2 regions of the Algoriphagus aurantiacus genome follow, and region 2 is predicted to be linked to the other one. Evidence: riboswitches for the same ligand, from Rfam matches in the RefSeq annotation. Region 2 holds a riboswitch; the other holds the start of a gene.
The links. A riboswitch is a leader RNA that binds a small molecule or an ion and turns the genes downstream of it on or off. The one in region 2 is predicted to bind cobalamin.

Region 1 (9,016 bases), on a different contig from region 2:
CACATCCGCATCCATGTCAGCAATGTTCTGAATGATGTCATTGAACTCTGAATAGCACATGTGTGTGTGTATCTGCGTTTCGTCTTTCACACCGCTGGCGGAAATCCTAAATGCACGAACCGCCCATTCCAAATATGTCTGCCAGTCAGCTTTGCGAAGTGGAAGCCCTTCTCTGATGGCAGGCTCATCGATCTGGATTACACCTATTCCAGCCTTCTCTAAATCCACTACTTCGTCACGGATAGCCAAAGCAATCTGTGTACATGTTTGAGACCTAGGCTGATCATTACGCACAAAGCTCCATTGCAAAATCGTCACCGGCCCTGTGAGCATTCCTTTTACAGGCTTGTCGGTAAGTGACTGCGCAAAAGCTGACCAACGCACCGTCATCGGCTCAGGTCTGTACACGTCTCCATAAATAATCGGTGGCTTCACGCATCTACTGCCATAGCTCTGCACCCAGCCAAACTTGGTAAAAGCAAACCCAGCCAATTGCTCGCCAAAATACTCGACCATATCATTACGCTCAAACTCCCCGTGAACGAGCACGTCCATGCCTATCTCCTCCTGCCAGATGATTGACTCCTTGGTCTCTTCTTCAAGCAATTTTTCGTAGGCTTCTTTGGTCAAGTCGCCATTCTTAAATCTCGCTCTCCAAGACCGTACTTCTTTAGTCTGCGGAAAAGAGCCAATCGTAGTAGTGGGAAAAAGTGGGAGATTTAATGCTGCTTTTTGCTTGGCTTGGCGAATAGAAAACCCACTTTTGCGCTGATCATCAGCTTCAGAGATCAAATTCACCCGATCTTTCACTTCTGTATTGTGGATCAGAGTTGAGGATTTTCTGCTGGCGATTGCTACCACATTTAGTGAAAAACTCTCCAAAACCTCTAAATCTTTATCGTTTTCTACCAACTTTTTCAAGGTCACTACCTCTGCGATTTTCTGCTTTGCAAAAGCCAACCATTGCTTTACTTCATCCGGAAGAGTTGTTTCATTTGTCTCCAAATCCAAATCACATGGAGAATGGATCAACGAACAAGAAGGCGCTATCCAAACACGGCCTGCACCGATTCTGTGAACAACTTTATCGATCAGCGAAAAGGATTTTTGAAAGTCATTCTTCCATATATTTCTACCGTCTACTACTCCCAAAGACAAGTTGACATTGGCTTTCAATTTCCCCGAATCCAAAATATCATCCAGTTGTGACGGGCAACGTACCAAATCCAAGTGTAGGGTATGAACAGGAAGTGAAAGTGCTATTTCGAGATTTTCTCCGAAGCAGTCGAAATAATTGGCAAGGATAATTTTGAGAGAAGGATAAGCTTTTTTTATCTCCTCATAGACATAAGAAAATGCTTTTTTCTCCTTTTCTGTAAGATCCATTGCCAAAAATGGCTCGTCAAACTGCACATATTCTACATGAAGTGCATCAAGCTTTTTCAATATTTCCAAGTAAACAGGAAGCAGGTTTTTGATCAGATCAATCCGCTCAAAACCTTCCTCTTTTTCTTTACCCAAAAGCAGATAAGAAACCGGTCCTATCAGAATAGGCTTGGTCAAAATTCCAAGTTGTTTTGCCTCGGAAAATTCCTTGATGACTTTGGTGGAGAAGAGTTTAAACTCCTGATTTTTGGTAAACTCAGGAACAATGTAATGGTAATTGGTATCAAACCATTTGGTCATTTCCATGGCAGTGATGTCCAAACCATTTTGCTGATAACCACGAGCCATCGCAAAATACAAGTCCAGTTCATTTCCACCTTTTTGCAAAATCACCTCATGATAGCGCTCCGGAATGGCGCCGACCATGAGGGACATATCCAAGACTTGGTCATAGAAGGAAAAATCATTGGAAGGAATCAAATCAATTCCTGAATTCTTTTGAAGAATCCAATTGTCCTTGCGGATACTTTCTCCTGCAGAGAGCAGGTCAGAAAGCGCGATTTTGCCTGACCAATACTGTTCACAGGCTTTTTTGAGTTCTCGGTGGCTACCAATTCGCGGATAGCCAAGATTATGCGTTTGCATCTCTTTTAACTGTTAATGATGAATAATTAGTTAAAAGCTCTTTGGCTAGATTTCACCATGCAGGAGAATTGGGCAATCGGAAAAGTGAAATACGCGCATAGCAGGTTAAGTCTGAGCCGCATGACACAGAAAACAGTACTATAAGAAAACGTATCAAACTTGACTAAAAGGCCTCATTTCGCGGAAGCATCGTCAAAACGGAATAGGCAGGTCTCCTGACTCGTAGCGACTTTCATCGTCCTTCCCGTCTCCTTTGTGTTGGCTACAGTGGACATGCGAGGATGATCGTCTTTGGTGTGCTACTTACAGTTGCGCGACAGTTCGTGATTTTCACACGATTCCCTATTAATCTACAGCTAAGTAAAACCCCTTCCGGTTGATTAAGAAATAAAGTTAAGAACTATTTCAGTGGTGAAAGTAGTGAATTTTATTGAATGAAATTTTTGTTTGATGATTCTCCAACAATATGGCTAGCACATTATAGGTAGTCAGATGATCGGTGATAGATGCCTGAGGTGATCTTATCCCAGAAACTAAGTTTCATCTGATGTTCTGAAAAAGTCTTGATACTTGATACCAAATACTAGCTACTAGCTACTCACTAAAATCACATCCTAATTCTCCATTCCTTTGGATAATAGTTATTCACACGGTTGCCGAGGTTTTTGATCCAACCGAGTGGTAAATTTTTGTAAGTTATCAACACCCAGCCGATCGGCAGATCACCAACTTCGAAGTCATTTTTTCTAAGAAATTCAATTGCTTCTCTTTCCGAAAGTTCATGTGTCGGAAAATTGTTTTTAGGTAAAACTGAGACGGCCCATTCATGAGTTGGAATCCAGTCATTTTTCTGCTTTTTACCCAGCTCCACGCCAAAATATTTCAAACTCAAATGCTGCGAAACCTTCTGAAAATGCAAGTTCCAGTCTTTTGAAATCCTGAAATAAGAATCATTCAGCGTATAGTATTTCCCACTGCCATCAAATCCTAATTCTTCATCCAGATCGGAGGATTCTCTATTCCAGACTTCCTTCAAGTAAGGGTGCTTGAAGTCTTTCACCCGCTTCGGCTCTTGGATGTATGCTTCTGATGATCTCTTCAAAGCCGTGATAAAAAACCCTTCTCCTTCCACCAAATGAGGAAAAAAGCGATATCCATAATAAGTTTTCCCTTCAGCTTCTACCTCAGTTTCCTTGATATTCCAACTCGCATCTAGCGGAATTCGAACAGGCTCGTAGGAAAACTCTTCAGTTAAAAACCTGATCATATCCTCATTTTCCTGTTCATTGAAAGTACAAGTGCTGTACACCAAAAAACCATCTGCTTTCACCAATGCACCAGCCTTATCCATAATACGCTTCTGCCGGGCGGAGCAAAGTTGTACATTGTCAATAGACCATTCTTCCCTTGCCTGAGGATCCTTACGAAACATCCCTTCTCCAGAACATGGAGCGTCCACCAAAACCAGATCAAAAAATCCTTCCAACGGTTCAAAATGCTCTGGATCGTTGTTGGTCACCACGGTGTTCCCAAGTCCCCATTTGATGATGTTTTCCTTTAGAATCTGGGCTCTCGGCTGTATAACTTCATTGGCAACCAGCATGCCTTCATCTCCCAAATATCCAGAGAGCAAGGTAGATTTTCCACCAGGGGCAGCCGCCAAATCAAGGTAAACTCCCTTTGGTATTTCAAGAGTATTCAGGATATGCTCTATAAAAATAGATGAGGCTTCCTGCACATAGTATGCACCTGCATGAATGGCAGGATCAAGAGTGAAAGAAGGTCGTTCATCCAAGAAAAATCCGCTTTTTGACCATAGAATTGGAGATTTCGGCCAGGATATAGAAAAAGTTTTCGCTGAATTTAACCTTATGGAAGTGCGGGAAGGGTTGTTGATTGCTTTTTTAAATTGCTCAAATTCGGCTATACCGAGTAATTCGAGCATCTGAGACTCGAAGTCGGTAGGAAGATTGGTTTCTGGCATAAAGCAAAGATAGTGATCAGCTTGCAGTGATCAGTCCCAGTAATAGATTAAACCAACCGGATTAATTGGGATTTGATCTAATCTGATTTATTCAAAGTTCTGGCTACTGAGACTGTACACTGAATACTAATGCTTATCTTATTCAGAAAATTTGACATTATGGAACTACTTGCTGATATTCTGATTGGTACGATTGCCGCTCTCCATCTTTATTTTCTCTACTTCGAAATGTTTGCTTGGGAAACTATCGGCAGAAAAACTTTCAAACAACTACCCGCTGAATTATTTCCTAAAACCAAAGGTTTGGCTGCCAATCAAGGCTTATACAATGGGTTCTTGGTTGCTGGATTGATCTGGTCACTACTGATTGAAGATCAACATTGGTCCACGTATGTTGCTATTTTCTTTTTGGGCTGTGTGCTTGTCGCCGGCATTTTCGGAGCCTTGACGGCAAGTAAAAAAATCTTCTGGATTCAGGGATTACCGGCGCTAATAGCGTTGATTTTGGTGCATTTGAAGTGATTTACCGCAGAGGAACGGAGAACGCAAGAGAGCTAAGAGATTTTTCCAAAACATCTTAATTTCATAACTCTTTATTTATAAAAGTTTTATAATTTTTTATCATGATCGAAAATGAAATTTCTTCCAAAATTATAGGTGCTGCAATTGAGGTTCATAAACAACTTGGTCCTGGTTTATTGGAAAGCAGCTACGAAAAATGCTTAGCTTTTGAATTGTCTCAGATCGGCTTAACTATTCAAACTCAAGTTCCTGTTCCTGTTTTGTATAAAGGAATTAAGCTCGATGTATGCTATAGACTGAACATTCTAGTTGAGGAAAAAGTTATTATAGAAGTCAAGACCGTATCTGAATTGGCAGCTATTCACAAAGCTCAATTGCTGACATATTTAAAGCTCATGGAAATTAAACTTGGATTACTGATCAACTTCAATTCCATCAAATTGATCGATGGAGTAAAAAGAGTTGCCAATAAATTGTAAAAAGATCCAGTTTCACTAACACAAAAGGCGCAAAGTTATGGTAATTAAATTCTGCGCCCTCTGCGCCTCTGCGGTGATCAACCCTACAAATCATCCTCCTCGAAACCATCTTCATCACTCGGCCTCATATCAAACATGGAGCTAAACAAATCCTTAAACTGTAAACCTGTATCCAGTACTTTTTTGCTGAGTTGGGAGAATTCTGCCAACCCATGAAGCGCAAATTCCATAAAAAACTCCTTCTCATTTTCAGGGAGATTTTTCACCAGTTGCGTCACCACGTCTTCCAATCCCGGAACGGAATGCAGTGCAGATTTATAGTCTTTGTCTCCCTGAGAAGCTAGAATATCCAGCTCATTTCCCTCACCAAACCAAGCCAAAGGCAACACATAGGGGTTTCCCTGCTTTTCTTTTTTCTTCTGTTCGGGCGACGGGAAATAGTTTACAAACTGCGTACGAATGGCTTTACCGATCAGATTGTAAGCTACCAGACCTGCACCTTCCTGCTCTCCTTCGTAGACCAACTCCACTTTTCCGGTGATTGCAGGGATTACTCCGATCAGATCAGCGATACGGACTATGGTATCGCTTTCACCATTCATATACATTCGACGCTCAGCCGCTGAGATCAAATTCTCATATGCCGAAATCGTCAATCTAGCAGAAACCCCACTTTTCTCATCTACATATTCGGATCCCCTGGCTTCGATTGCAATTTGCTCAATCAAGTCCTTCATCAATTCCGGCACATAAATATTGTCTACTGGTCTTCCTTTCAGCTTGGCTTCCTGAGCAGTAATTTTTCTGCCGATCCCAATGGATTTAGGATAGTGTGTTATGATCTGGCTTTCAATTCGATCTTTAAGCGGGGTAACTATACTACCGCGGTTAGTATAATCTTCGGGGTTTGCAGTAAAGACAAACTGAATATCCAGTGGCAATCTCAATTTGAATCCCCGTATCTGAATGTCTCCTTCTTGCAAAATATTGAATAGCGCAACTTGAATTCTAGCCTGTAAATCAGGTAATTCATTGATCACAAAAATGGAGCGATGCGACCTTGGCACCAATCCATAATGAATTACCCGCTCATCATTATAACTCAGCTTCATCGTAGCCGCCTTGATCGGATCCACATCCCCGATCAAATCGGCCACTGATACATCCGGCGTAGCTAACTTCTCAGTGTAGCGATCATCCCTGTGCCACCAAATGATTGGTGTATGATCACCTTTTTCTTCAATCAAATCCTTCGCAAAAGAGGTCAAAGGCTGCAAGGGATCATCATTCAATTCCGAACCAAATACTACCGGAACATATTCATCAAGAAGATGAGTCATCATTCTGGCAATCCGCGTTTTTGCCTGACCTCTGAGGCCCAGCAAATTGATATTGTGTCTGGAAAGAATCGCCCGCTCAATGTCTGGAATCACCGTGTCCTCGTATCCCCAAATTCCTTCAAATACATTTTCTTTTCGCTTGATCTTTAAAATCAAGTTGTCACGAAGTTCTTCTTTGATGGATTTTGGCTGGTAGCCGGCAGCTTTGAGTTGACCTAGGGTTTTTATCTGCGTGAGTTCTTTTGGTGTCAGTTTTTGGTAGTCCATATTGCTTAAAAGCGTTTCGTTCTATTTCGTCTATAATCTTCAAAAATCAGGTCGCCAAGCCCCTTCAGGCTACTGTAATAGGCATTCCCGTTATTTACTTTGGTGAATTCCTTCACAAACTCCTTCAGATACGGATCCGAAGCAATCATAAATGTAGTCACCGGGATTTTCAATTTTCGGCATTGCGCAGCAAGTTTCAGCGTCTCGCTGAGGATTTTACTATCAATCCCAAAAGCGTTTTTGTAATATTTGATCCCCACTTTCAGACAAGTTGGTTTACCATCAGTAATCATGAAAATCTGCTTGTTTGGGTTCTTTCTTCTTCGAAGTAAATCCATCGCCAATTCTAATCCGGCAACTGTATTGGTATGATATGGCCCAACTTGCAAGTACGGCAAATCCTTAATCTCAATCTGCCAAGCATCATTTCCAAAGACAATGATATCCAGCGTATCCTTTGGATAGCGGGTTTTGATAAGCTCTGCCAAAGCCATTGCTACTTTCTTAGCAGGAGTAATTCTATCCTCTCCATAGAGAATCATGGAATGGGAAATGTCGATCATCAAAACGGTGGAAGTTTGGGATCGAAATTCATTTTCCACCACTTCCAAATCATCTTCGGTGAGCAGATAATCTCCCGAAAATCCATGGTTGGCCTGCGCATTCCGCAGGGAATCCGTCAATGCTATCTGATCCATATTATCCCCAAATTCATAGGCTCTACGGTCAGTCCCGCGCTCTTCGCCTTGACCGGAATGCGTGGTTTTATGCTGTCCTGACTTCCCCCGCTTGAGTTTGCCGAAAATCTCTTCCAAAGCTGATTTTCGAATAGTTTGTTCAGCTTTTCCAGTAATCTTGAATTCACCTTTTTTATTTTCCTCGGTCAGATAACCTTTGGTTTTCAAATCCTCTATAAAGTCCCCTATTCCATAATTGGGATTGGTCATATTATAGCGATTGTCCAGGTTGGTCAGCCAACTCAGAGCTTCCGCCACATCCCCACCAGTCATGGTGACGAGCTGCAAAAATATATTCAGCAGATTCTCAAACGTATTCTTTTCAGGATCCTGAGTGGGTACGAACTGAGTAAATCGAAATCCTTTCATTGTTAGATTTTAGTAGCAAGATTCAAGACACAAGACTGGCTTTATATCTACCAATTGCTCTCATACTTAATCAAAATTAAGTCGGAAACTATTGAAACTCAATGAATGCCTAATTGATAAACCTCCGACAAAGCTCATAACACACAGATGGGTATGGGAGTTTAATAAACAGAACAAAAAGCCAAAAAAGATAACGCAAATGACTAGCACACCTTGACAGTCAATCAATGGCAGCATTTAATTTTTAAAACAGTCTAAAAAATTACTTAGGGAAACTCTTTCGGAAGTCTGTTAAAAAATTTTAAATTTTGAGCAAAATATATTAAATCGCTGAGAATGTGGATAACTTTGTGGAAAAACCCTTGGTTAATGTTAATAAAATATATTTATTTGATTTAAATCTCTGAATTTATGATGTACGCACACAACCAGGAAAGCAATAAAGTTAGCTCAATCATACTTTTCCTTAATTTTATTCTGGACGGAGACAACAAATACAAAGAATATTTGGACTCAATAATTACAGAAGCAGTTGATTTAGTTAAAGGGGATAAAACGATTTTTGATATTAGTAAAGATAATTTTTTAGTAATTACTAGGCTGAAAGAGTATGGAGAAGAATCAATTAAGTCGATAAATAAAGCAAATATAGAAAACTCGGACTATCAGAAAATCAAAAAGCTTTTGGAGAAATCCTCTCACGAATTGGCATGATTCGTTTTATGAATAGTAAACTTTTACAGCTTAATTTTAGCCAGTTGGAGTCAGCTTGGAAAAAAACTAAAAACAATCATTATTCTGACTCAAAGAAAAATAGATATCAAAACAAATTAAACGAACTTTTTAATAAACTAGATTCAGAAGATTTTTCCACATTAACAGCTGGCGAGGCTTATGAAAGAAGCTTAGTTATTGACTTTTTCTTCTATAGCATTACTTTTCTTAACGGCAGCACTTTAACTCAGATACCTTTCGAAATTATCAAATGTCTAGAAGTGGCTCTAAAGGACTGGGTAGATAAAAATGAAGATTTCATTATTGTAACTTCTCTAGTGAAGGGAATAAGTGACTTTAGTTTTGATTTTACACTTACATTTAGGGATGAGTTTTATGAGATAATCGAAAGGAATTTTGATATAAAATTTCAGTCTAAATTAATCCAAATCAACTTGCCAGAATCTTTGACTGGCGATTATTTGGCAAATGTCGTTTTGTATCATGAATTGGGTCACTTTATTGATAGGAGATATAGAATTTCAGAATTGTTAACAAAAATCATTATCTACA
Region 2 (9,016 bases):
AAACCCGCATGGAAAAGTTGGCCGGAGATAAACGTGCTTTCATCCGCCCCAGTCCCACAGGGGAGACTTTAGGAGGAGTAAGTGCCAAGACCAGAGAAGCGATGTTGCTGTGCGAAGCTGCGGGATTTGAGGTGATTTTGGTTGAGACGGTGGGAGTTGGGCAATCAGAAACAGCAGTGAAGGGAATGGTAGATTTTTTTCTTTTGTTAATGCTTGCAGGTGCAGGTGACGAACTGCAGGGGATCAAAAAAGGGATAATGGAAATGGCTGATGGCGTTTTAATTCACAAAGCTGATGGAGCAAATGCATCAGAAGCCAACAAAGCTAAATCAATTTATTCCAATGCATTGCATCTATTTCCTTTGGGGGAAAATGGCTGGACCCCAAAAGTTCTTACAGGATCCTCCCATACTAATGAAGGACTGAGCCAAGTTCTGGAAATGATAAAAGATTTTCAAGAAAGATTAATCTTGAATGGATTTTGGGAGAAAAATAGAGCTGGTCAACGACTCAACTGGCTAGATGAAAGCATACAACACCTCCTTGGAAAAGCCTTTTATCAAAATAAAAAGATAGCGGAACGCCTAGGTCAGGCAAAGGAGAAAGTAAAATTGGGAGAGATTAGTCCCTTGACTTTGGCCATAGAATTGACAGACTCATTCTTTGGAAAGAATAATATATCTCAATGAGAAAGCATTTAATCTGGATTTTTGCACTGACAATTGCCTGTGCGGAACCAAAAGCTACAAGTGAAAATCCACTAGAGTTTTCGACGAAGAATTTTGAAAAAGAGCTTTGTGTAGATGAAGAGTGTAGTAAAATGTCCATTTCCTATCCTTTTGCACACGGGAACGCTACTGCAGATAATATCAACGATCACATTCAGAATCAGCTTATGGCTTATTTCCAATCAGATTCGGTCGGTAGTGATCTGGCTCAACGAGCCGATATTTTTTTGAACTCCTACAAAGTGTTTAAGGAGGATTTCCCGGAAGCTCCCGGTGCTTGGGTGGTGGAGGTTGAAGCTGATGTGAGCTACGAATCAGAAGTAACGATCAGTATTTTTTTTACTGAATACAATTTTTCCGGAGGAGCTCATCCCAATTCCAGCCACTACTATATGAATTTTGATCGTGAAACGGGAGAGTATTTGAGTTTGGATCGTGTGATTTTGGATAGGGATAAAATGCTAGAAATGGCAGAACTAGCTTTTCGAAAACATCATGAAGTGGAAGAAGGTGTGGCACTTAAAGATGATGGTAGATTCTTTCTGCCGGAAACAGGTTTTTTTCTTCCAAATGCCGTTGGTTACAGTAATGACAAGTTTGTGCTCACCTATATTCCTTATGAAATTGGGCCTTATGTATTAGGGTACACCGAACTGGAGTTTCCGATGAAAGATGTTAAAGGCATTGTAAGAGAGTGAATTACCCTATGAAACTCCTGAAATTGTCTCTATGAATTAAACTGTATTCTGCCTCATAGGTATCTCTGAATGATGAAGGTATTGAGAATTTTGAATCAGGATTCCATTTGAATTCATACGCATTTAATTTACCGTCTTTTTCTTCGAGGTAATCAAGTTCTTGTTGGTTTTTGGTTCGCCAGAAATAGCGGTTGACTTTTACTCCTTCATATTCTAAATATTTTAACCTTTCGGCCATGAGGAAATTTTCCCACAAAGCTCCGATATCGTTTCTTAATGAAAGGGGTTGCAGATTTTTGATCAGCGCATTACGTACACCATTGTCATAAAAATATATTTTCTTATTCATCTTGATCTCTTTGCGTAGATTTCTACTGAAGGTTCCCATTCGATAGATGACATAGGCCTGCTCGAGCAAATCAATATAGCTAATGACAGTTTTGACATCAACTTGAAGGGATCTGGATAGTTCATTGTAGGAAACTTCACTTCCCATCTGAAAAGCTAAAAGTTGCAGGAGCCGAAAGATTACATCTTGTTTTTTTATGATACCCAATGCCAACACATCTTTATAGAGATAGCTTTCTGTGAGTTCGTATAGTAACGTTTCTTGGTCACTAACATTTGTGATAATTTCCGGATAGAACCCATACACTAGCCGATTGGGTAAATCCTGCTCCGCAGCTATATATCCTACGTTCTGCTCGAATTCTTTCCAGCTGATCGGATAGAGATGAAATGTAGTCTTTCTTCCTGTAAGAGGTTCCTGAGTTAGGCCGGATAATTCAAAAGAAGATGAGCCGCTCAGGATAAGTCTTACATCCGGGATTTGATCGTGAATTATTTTTGCAGTGAGCCCTATGTTTTCGATTCGCTGTGCCTCATCTACGAATACATATTTATAGTTGCCGAGAATTGATTTGATCTGCATCGTATTTGGCGTATATAGAAGGCGCCTAATGGTAGGGTCGTCTCCATCCAAAAAGAGGTGATCTTTTCCTGCCAGTAAATCATTTACAAGAGTGGTTTTACCTACTTGCCTAGGGCCAATTAAGAGGATTACCTTTTTCCGGTCTAGATTTTTAGAAAGGTTCTGGAAGTGCAATCGATTAAATTTCATAATTAAAAATACGACTTTTATGGATTTAATTCCACAAAAGACTATCTTTTTATGGATTCAATTCCACAAAAGACTAGCTTTTTATAGAATAGTGTCTTGAATTAATAAGAAAAAGCCGCTGGAAAATCAATTTGCAGCGGCTTTTAAATGTGTAAATTCGGGAAACTAGTAGCTTAATTTAATGGGGACTAATCTTCCGATCTTCCAATTTTAACATATCAATAAATCAAGAACCCAGAAGGGCCTCTACCTACTTCGAAAGTCCTGACTACCGAGCCTGTTTCTGAAAGGACAGTTACCGTACCGTTGCCTTGGAATGCGTTGGAATTGGAAACATAAATATGATCCCGTTCATCGTCAAAGCCAATTCCGTAGAAACCTGAGCCAGTCATCAGTTCGGTGGCAGTCACGTTACTTCCTTCGATGTCAATACTAACTACAGCGTCATTGTAATCTGGATATCCTGAGCTAGTCAAAACGTACATCTCATCATCTCCGTCGAAGGCAATCCTGCTGGTAGCATCTGAAACCGGAACTGTGTAAGTAGTTCCTAAAGTCAGGTTGCTTAGGTTTAAAGTATAGAATTTTACCTCATCTGCTGCCACCGCATATATCCATAGCAGTCCGTCTTCCTCATAAAACTGACGGGGAGAAGCATCTAAGTCGAGTGTAGATATTACAGCTTCTTGAGTCACATCAATGATTTCGATTTTGTTTTCCTCAGAGCCGGCAACGATAATAAAGTTTCCGTAAGAGAAAAGATCTTCAGGCTTGTTGGAAACCTCAATTTTATTAGAAACTACTCCGCCATCAAGGCCATTCACCATCGCTACATAGGAATCCGGCGTACCATAATTTTCATCATAAGGACCATAATCACTGATAAAAAGTTTACTTCCATTCACGGCAAGAGACCTTGGTTGGTCCAATTCAGCAGCCACGGCTCCCATGCTTTTGAAATTAGCCGGATCAACGATTTCTACTTTGCCTGAGTTGGCGACCAAATACAACCTGTTACCTTCAAGTACCATATCCTCTAGCAAGCCTGCGAATGGGCGAAGATTCTCAGCTTCGAAAATATTAGGAAGGAGTTCTTCAGTGTTTGGGTTCAGGTGATATACTTCACCGTCATTGGTTCCGAAGCTGCCTTCGTTCATGATCAGAATGCCATTGTTGTACTTGCCCAAAGGTTTTTCTTCTCCACTGTCAGAGCAGGCAAAAGAGATAGAGAGTAAGGCGGATGCCCAGAGTAGTTGTTTTAATTTCATCTGTTTATAATTGATTTTTTAAGGTGAGATAGCCTGTCCCGTCCCGATAGTTATCGGGATCGATTCGGGAAATTCTCGCATAGTTGATAATCATCCCTTCGTGTGACGTTATCGTTATCCTCGATTTCATAATAGTATGGATAAATTGAATTGATAAGATCTTCCAGGCATAGCTCTAAGATAGAGCACTTGATAGTCGGTGTCGAGGATATTGTTGATTTGAAAACTTACAGGAAAGTGAACTTTTGCAAGCTCAAGTCTATCATAGCCTAGTCCAAAATTGAAGAGTTGAAATGAAGGCATCATGCGGGGATTATCAGCAGTGACGGATCTTTCTCCCACGAAATAGGTTCCTATGGAGGTATTGAAACCTGATTTTCTAACTAGCACTTTTCCATTGGCTTGATGCTGCGGTGTGTAGGGCAGTTGCTTTCCTACAGACTGATCTTTTTCGTCTGTGCCTTTCGTGGTCACGGCTTTGGAGTAGGTGTAAGAAGTAGTCAATTCCCAATCCCATGAGAGAAAGTTGCCTGCTAAATTCCCTTGATATTCTATACCCTGATTCCTGACTTTCTTGATATTTTCAGGAGTCCAGAAGCTTCCTTTAGGGAGCCAAATGATCCAGTTGTCCACTGACATTTGGTAATAAGTTAACCCTTGAGCCCAATTGATTTTTCCTTTACCGCTCCAAGTTAAGCCGACTTCTCCGCTAAGACTTTCCTCCGGAAGCAAGTCGGGGTTTCCTCCAGGATTCCAAAAGCGATCATTTAGGGTTGGGACTTTAAATCCTTTTCCTAGGGAAGTTTTCAGCTGTATGTTTTTAGTTTCTGTAGACCAGATATCCCAGTCCATCCCGAGATTCGGCGTGAACGGCGCGAAAGTGCCTGAGTAAACTAATTGACGGAGGTTTAAAGCAAAAGAGAGTTGTTCCGTAGCTGAGAATTTCGTGCTTTGATACAATTCGATACGTTTATCATCCGCCTGATAGGTGCTCAGATCTCCTTTTGTCAGTGTATATCTCGCACCTAGTTTTGAGATCCATTTTTTTGAAATCTCCTGATCCCAGTCTCCCCCCAGAAAATATTGCGTGCTGTTGTTTTGGCTGGCATTGAAGAGTTGCTCGTTTCGGACAAGTCCTGTTTTCAGATTCCACATCGACTTTTTTTCAAAATGGAAAAAATCAATCACTGCCCGAAAAGCCTCATCTAGTTGCGTATCTGTAGTGTGTGAGCCCATCACTGGCTGGACTTCCCGATTGGTTTTATTCCACCAGAAAGCGGTTTTAAGCTGGTTGGCTACGCTGAGATTCCATGCCAAATCCTGAACAATTCCGATTTGCTCTACTTGGGCATGGCCTTCTTTCACTTCAGGAGTGCCGAATTGCCCCAGGTCTGTATAGGGGAAGTTATTCTTGGAGAATTCCCGGTAGATTTTGGTTTTGCTGATGAAATTTTTCGATGAAAATCCTGCAAATCCACTGGTGTTGAATAGACCAAAGCTGCCAATCTGCTGTGAAATCCCTGCCTGAAACCCTTTTCCAAATTCAGAATTAGTGCCTAGATGAACACTTCCGCCTATGGCTTCATTTCCAAAAAGTGCTCCGGCATTTCCGAACTGTACACTAACCTGATCGACGGAGGAAATAGGCAAAATGGACAAATCGCTTTGTCCAAGTGAAGGGCTGTTGATCGGAAGACCATTCCAGAATACGGCCGTATGGCCTGCGGAAGTGCCACGAAAGGAGGGAGATGCGATCATTCCAGCCCCGTATTGCCGCACAAAAACCGGTGATTGCTCCTGAAGGATGTCGCCCAGAGAACGGCCTTGGTAAGCCTCCAAGTCCTTTTTTGTCCAGTTGATTACTTTTTGCCCTTGGGCAAATCGATCCAATTCAGGGGCATAGACTTCTACTTCAGCCAATTTGACTGTGTCCTGAATTGGGCTATTAGCCACTAAAGAAAATGCCCATACAAGCAAAAACATCCCTGATCGAATTAGTTATAAATCCGATTCGGGCTTAAAGAGAAATGGGAAGAAGGGATCGAAGCCGATCAATCGGCTCAGGTACTTTCTTCATTGCTTTTCCTCCGAAAGCACAGAATCAACAGAAATCGGCAGGTCTCCTGGCTCGCCTTAATTTGCCGCCTTCTCATCCCGAATTCTTTTCGGAACAATGGCATTGTTGACAAATCATTTGCGGAAAAATCCGCTCGGCTTACAGTTGCGGGGACAGCTTTGGTATTTCACCAAATTCCCTTTTAATCCCAAGAGCTCTGATGCGAGATTGGGAACCTATTTCGGCTGCAAAAGTAGATCGGGAAAACTTAGAAAAAAAATCTGTTTGCAGACAAATTTTGGAAGTGGCCAAAACCAGAGCTTATTTTGGAATTCAATATCTCAAAGAATTTCTGTGAAAAACCAACGATTTAGGCTCTTTATTACTTCAGTTTTTTTGATGGTAACCTATTCTTTTACAGCGTGTAATGATCAGAAAGGAGAGGGGGTAAAAGAACTTGAAAAAATAGAATTAAGTTATGCTTCTGGATTTACAATTTCACGAGGAAATAATTTTTGGGTGATGGAAGTTACTCAGGCTTGGTCAGGAGCGGATAGGATTTTTACCTATTTGGTATTGGAAGAAAATGCTGAAAAACCTGTGGGAGATTTTGATGCAATTATCCAACTTCCTGTGGAAAAAATTATCCTGACTTCGACCACTCATATTCCTCATTTGGACATGCTAAATGAGACAGACAAATTGATTGGTTTCCCCAATCTGAATTTAATTTCTTCTGGGAAAACATGGGCGCAAATTGATGATGGAAAAGTAGAGGATTTGGGTGCGGGGCCTTCGGCAAATACAGAAATGGTCATTGATATGTCCCCTGATTGGATTATGATTTCTACCCTGGGAGATGATCTGAAATATCTCGATTTGCTGGACCAAGCCAAGATTCCTGCGGTAATTAATGGGGAATATGTGGAGCAGCATCCGCTCGGCAGAGCTGAGTGGATCAAGTTTACAGGAGTACTTCTGGGAAATTTTGAGGAAGCTAACGCTGTGTTTAATAGGGTTGAAAATGATTATTTGGAGGCTGAGAAATTGGGTGATTCTATTATCGATTCCCTTCGTCCTACGGTGCTGAGTGGTGTGCTTTATCAGGATATTTGGTATGCTCCCGGAAGCGAAAGCTGGGGAGCAAAGATCCTTGAAAATGCTGGCGGAAACTATATTTTCTCTAACCAGAAAGGAACAGGCAGTGCCCAATTTAATTATGAGTTTGTGCTGGAAAATTCACTGGAGGCTGATTTTTGGATTGGTTCTGCTGATTTTCCAGACTTACAGACCATGGGAAATTCAGAACCACGATACAAAGCATTTAAAGCTTATCAGTCTGGAAATGTGTTTTCGTACACTCAAAAACGGGGGAGAGCTGGTGGACTGGAGTATTTTGAGCTGGGCTATATGCGACCTGATTTGATTTTGAAAGATCTAATCAAAATTCTTCATCCGGCTTTGCTTCCAGACTATGAGTTGTATTTTTATCAGCAACTCAATGAAATCGAGCATATTGAAGACAACACAGAGAGATGATTAATGTTCTTGCGAGATTCTCCCGAATCGAGTTCGGGACAGGCTATGTGACAAATGAAAGAAAGTTATAAACACATGAAACAAAATAGCTCAATTCTTCTTCTTTTTGCAGCGCTGATTGTGCTGGTTTTGAGTTTTTTGCTCAATGTGAGTTTGGGTTCCGTATCTATTTCTCCAAGTGAAATCCTGTCCGGGATTTTTACTGGTGAGTGGACAAAGGCTTCGAGGGAACAGATTATTCTAAACTACAGATTTCCGAAAGCTCTGGTCGCAATCTTGGCGGGAATTGGACTAAGCATCAGTGGACTTCAGATGCAAACTTTTTTCAGAAATCCACTTGCAGGACCGTTTGTGCTAGGAATTAGTTCCGGTGCTGGGTTGGGAGTTGCGATTTTAATGTTGGCTGGGTCAGCGTTTGGTTTGACCACTTTTGGAGGAGCAATTAACCCTTGGGCAATTGCGATTGCTGGGACCTTAGGAGCAAGTTTAGTGCTACTCACGGTGAGTTTGGCAGCGTGGAAAGTCAAAGACAGTATGACGCTTTTGATCATAGGATTGATGTTTGGATCAGCTGTTTCGGCGATTATTTCCGTTTTGTCATATTTCTCCGGCGCGGAAGCGTTGAAGCTATTTACCATGTGGTCTATGGGGAGTTTGGGAGGCTTGGTTTGGGATCAGGTTTGGATTTTAGGTCTCGTTATTTTTATTGGAATCATTCCAGTTGTCGCTTCTATAAAATCCTACAATGGGATGCTTTTAGGTGAGAGCTACGCGAAAAGCATGGGGATAAATCCTGATCGTTTGCGTTGGTTAATGATTATCAGTACAGGCTTATTGGCTGGGAGTGTTACGGCCTTTTGTGGACCAATTGCATTTATTGGGATTGCTGTTCCGCACTTGGCCAGGATGGTTTGGAAAACTTCAGATCACCGGATTCTTTTCCCCGCTTCAGCGCTGTTGGGTGCGAGTTTACTACTCCTTTGCGATGCTGTTGGCCAACTTCCAGGATCAGCTCAGACACTACCGATCAATGCGGTGACATCATTGGTGGGAGCTCCGATTGTGATCAGCTTGGTGCTGCGCAAAAACTTCAGTAAGGAATTTTAGGTTATGAAGGGTACATCAATTATAGGTAAAAATCTCAGTCTTGGCTACAGCAAAGGCAAAGTTCGGAAGGAAGTTCTGAGTGGATTGAATTTTAAGCTTTTGACTGGTGAACTGACCTGTTTGCTGGGCCCAAATGGGGTAGGGAAATCAACTTTAGTCAAGGCGATTTTGGGACAATTGAAACCATTCGTAGGAGAAGTTTTGCTAAATGAAAAATCTATTTCCAGCTATTCTAATGAGGCGCTGGCCAAAGAACTTTCTGTAGTGTTGACAGAACCATTTTTACCTGCAAATATGACAGTCGGACAATTGGTTGCGATGGGTAGGATTCCGCATACAAACTGGACTGGGAAGCTAGCAGATAGTGATCGTGAAGTTATTCAAAATGCACTTTCGGCTACGAAAATAGAATATTTGCGTGAGGAGAGACTTTCCGAAATAAGTGATGGACAGCGGCAAAAAGCGTTGATCGCGAGAGCACTTGCTCAAGATGGAAAGGT

Region 1: it holds a riboswitch for cobalamin, as region 2 does, so the genes downstream of both, metE (5-methyltetrahydropteroyltriglutamate--homocysteine S-methyltransferase) here and SYJ56_RS23115 (TonB-dependent receptor) in region 2, are expected to answer to the same signal.

The regions. Positions count from the first base shown of each region.
Region 1 is NZ_JAXRUT010000001.1:173,906-182,921, forward strand. Features, by position in the region: gene metE (5-methyltetrahydropteroyltriglutamate--homocysteine S-methyltransferase) at 1-2,031, opposite strand, end outside; cobalamin riboswitch at 2,220-2,417, opposite strand; gene SYJ56_RS00735 (methyltransferase RsmF C-terminal domain-like protein) at 2,639-4,015, opposite strand; gene SYJ56_RS00740 (DUF1304 domain-containing protein) at 4,175-4,537, shown strand; gene SYJ56_RS00745 (GxxExxY protein) at 4,639-5,016, shown strand; gene SYJ56_RS00750 (P-loop NTPase family protein) at 5,100-6,623, opposite strand; gene SYJ56_RS00755 (vWA domain-containing protein) at 6,629-7,729, opposite strand; gene SYJ56_RS00760 (hypothetical protein) at 8,141-8,443, shown strand; gene SYJ56_RS00765 (hypothetical protein) at 8,452-9,016, shown strand, end outside.
Region 2 is NZ_JAXRUT010000034.1:31,410-40,425, reverse strand. Features, by position in the region: gene meaB (methylmalonyl Co-A mutase-associated GTPase MeaB) at 1-689, shown strand, start outside; gene SYJ56_RS23135 (DUF4163 domain-containing protein) at 686-1,426, shown strand; gene SYJ56_RS23130 (ATP-binding protein) at 1,428-2,546, opposite strand; gene SYJ56_RS23125 (YncE family protein) at 2,765-3,814, opposite strand; gene SYJ56_RS23120 (hypothetical protein) at 3,819-3,944, opposite strand; gene SYJ56_RS23115 (TonB-dependent receptor) at 3,941-5,797, opposite strand; cobalamin riboswitch at 5,911-6,125, opposite strand; gene SYJ56_RS23110 (ABC transporter substrate-binding protein) at 6,225-7,409, shown strand; gene SYJ56_RS23105 (iron ABC transporter permease) at 7,485-8,516, shown strand; gene SYJ56_RS23100 (ABC transporter ATP-binding protein) at 8,520-9,016, shown strand, end outside.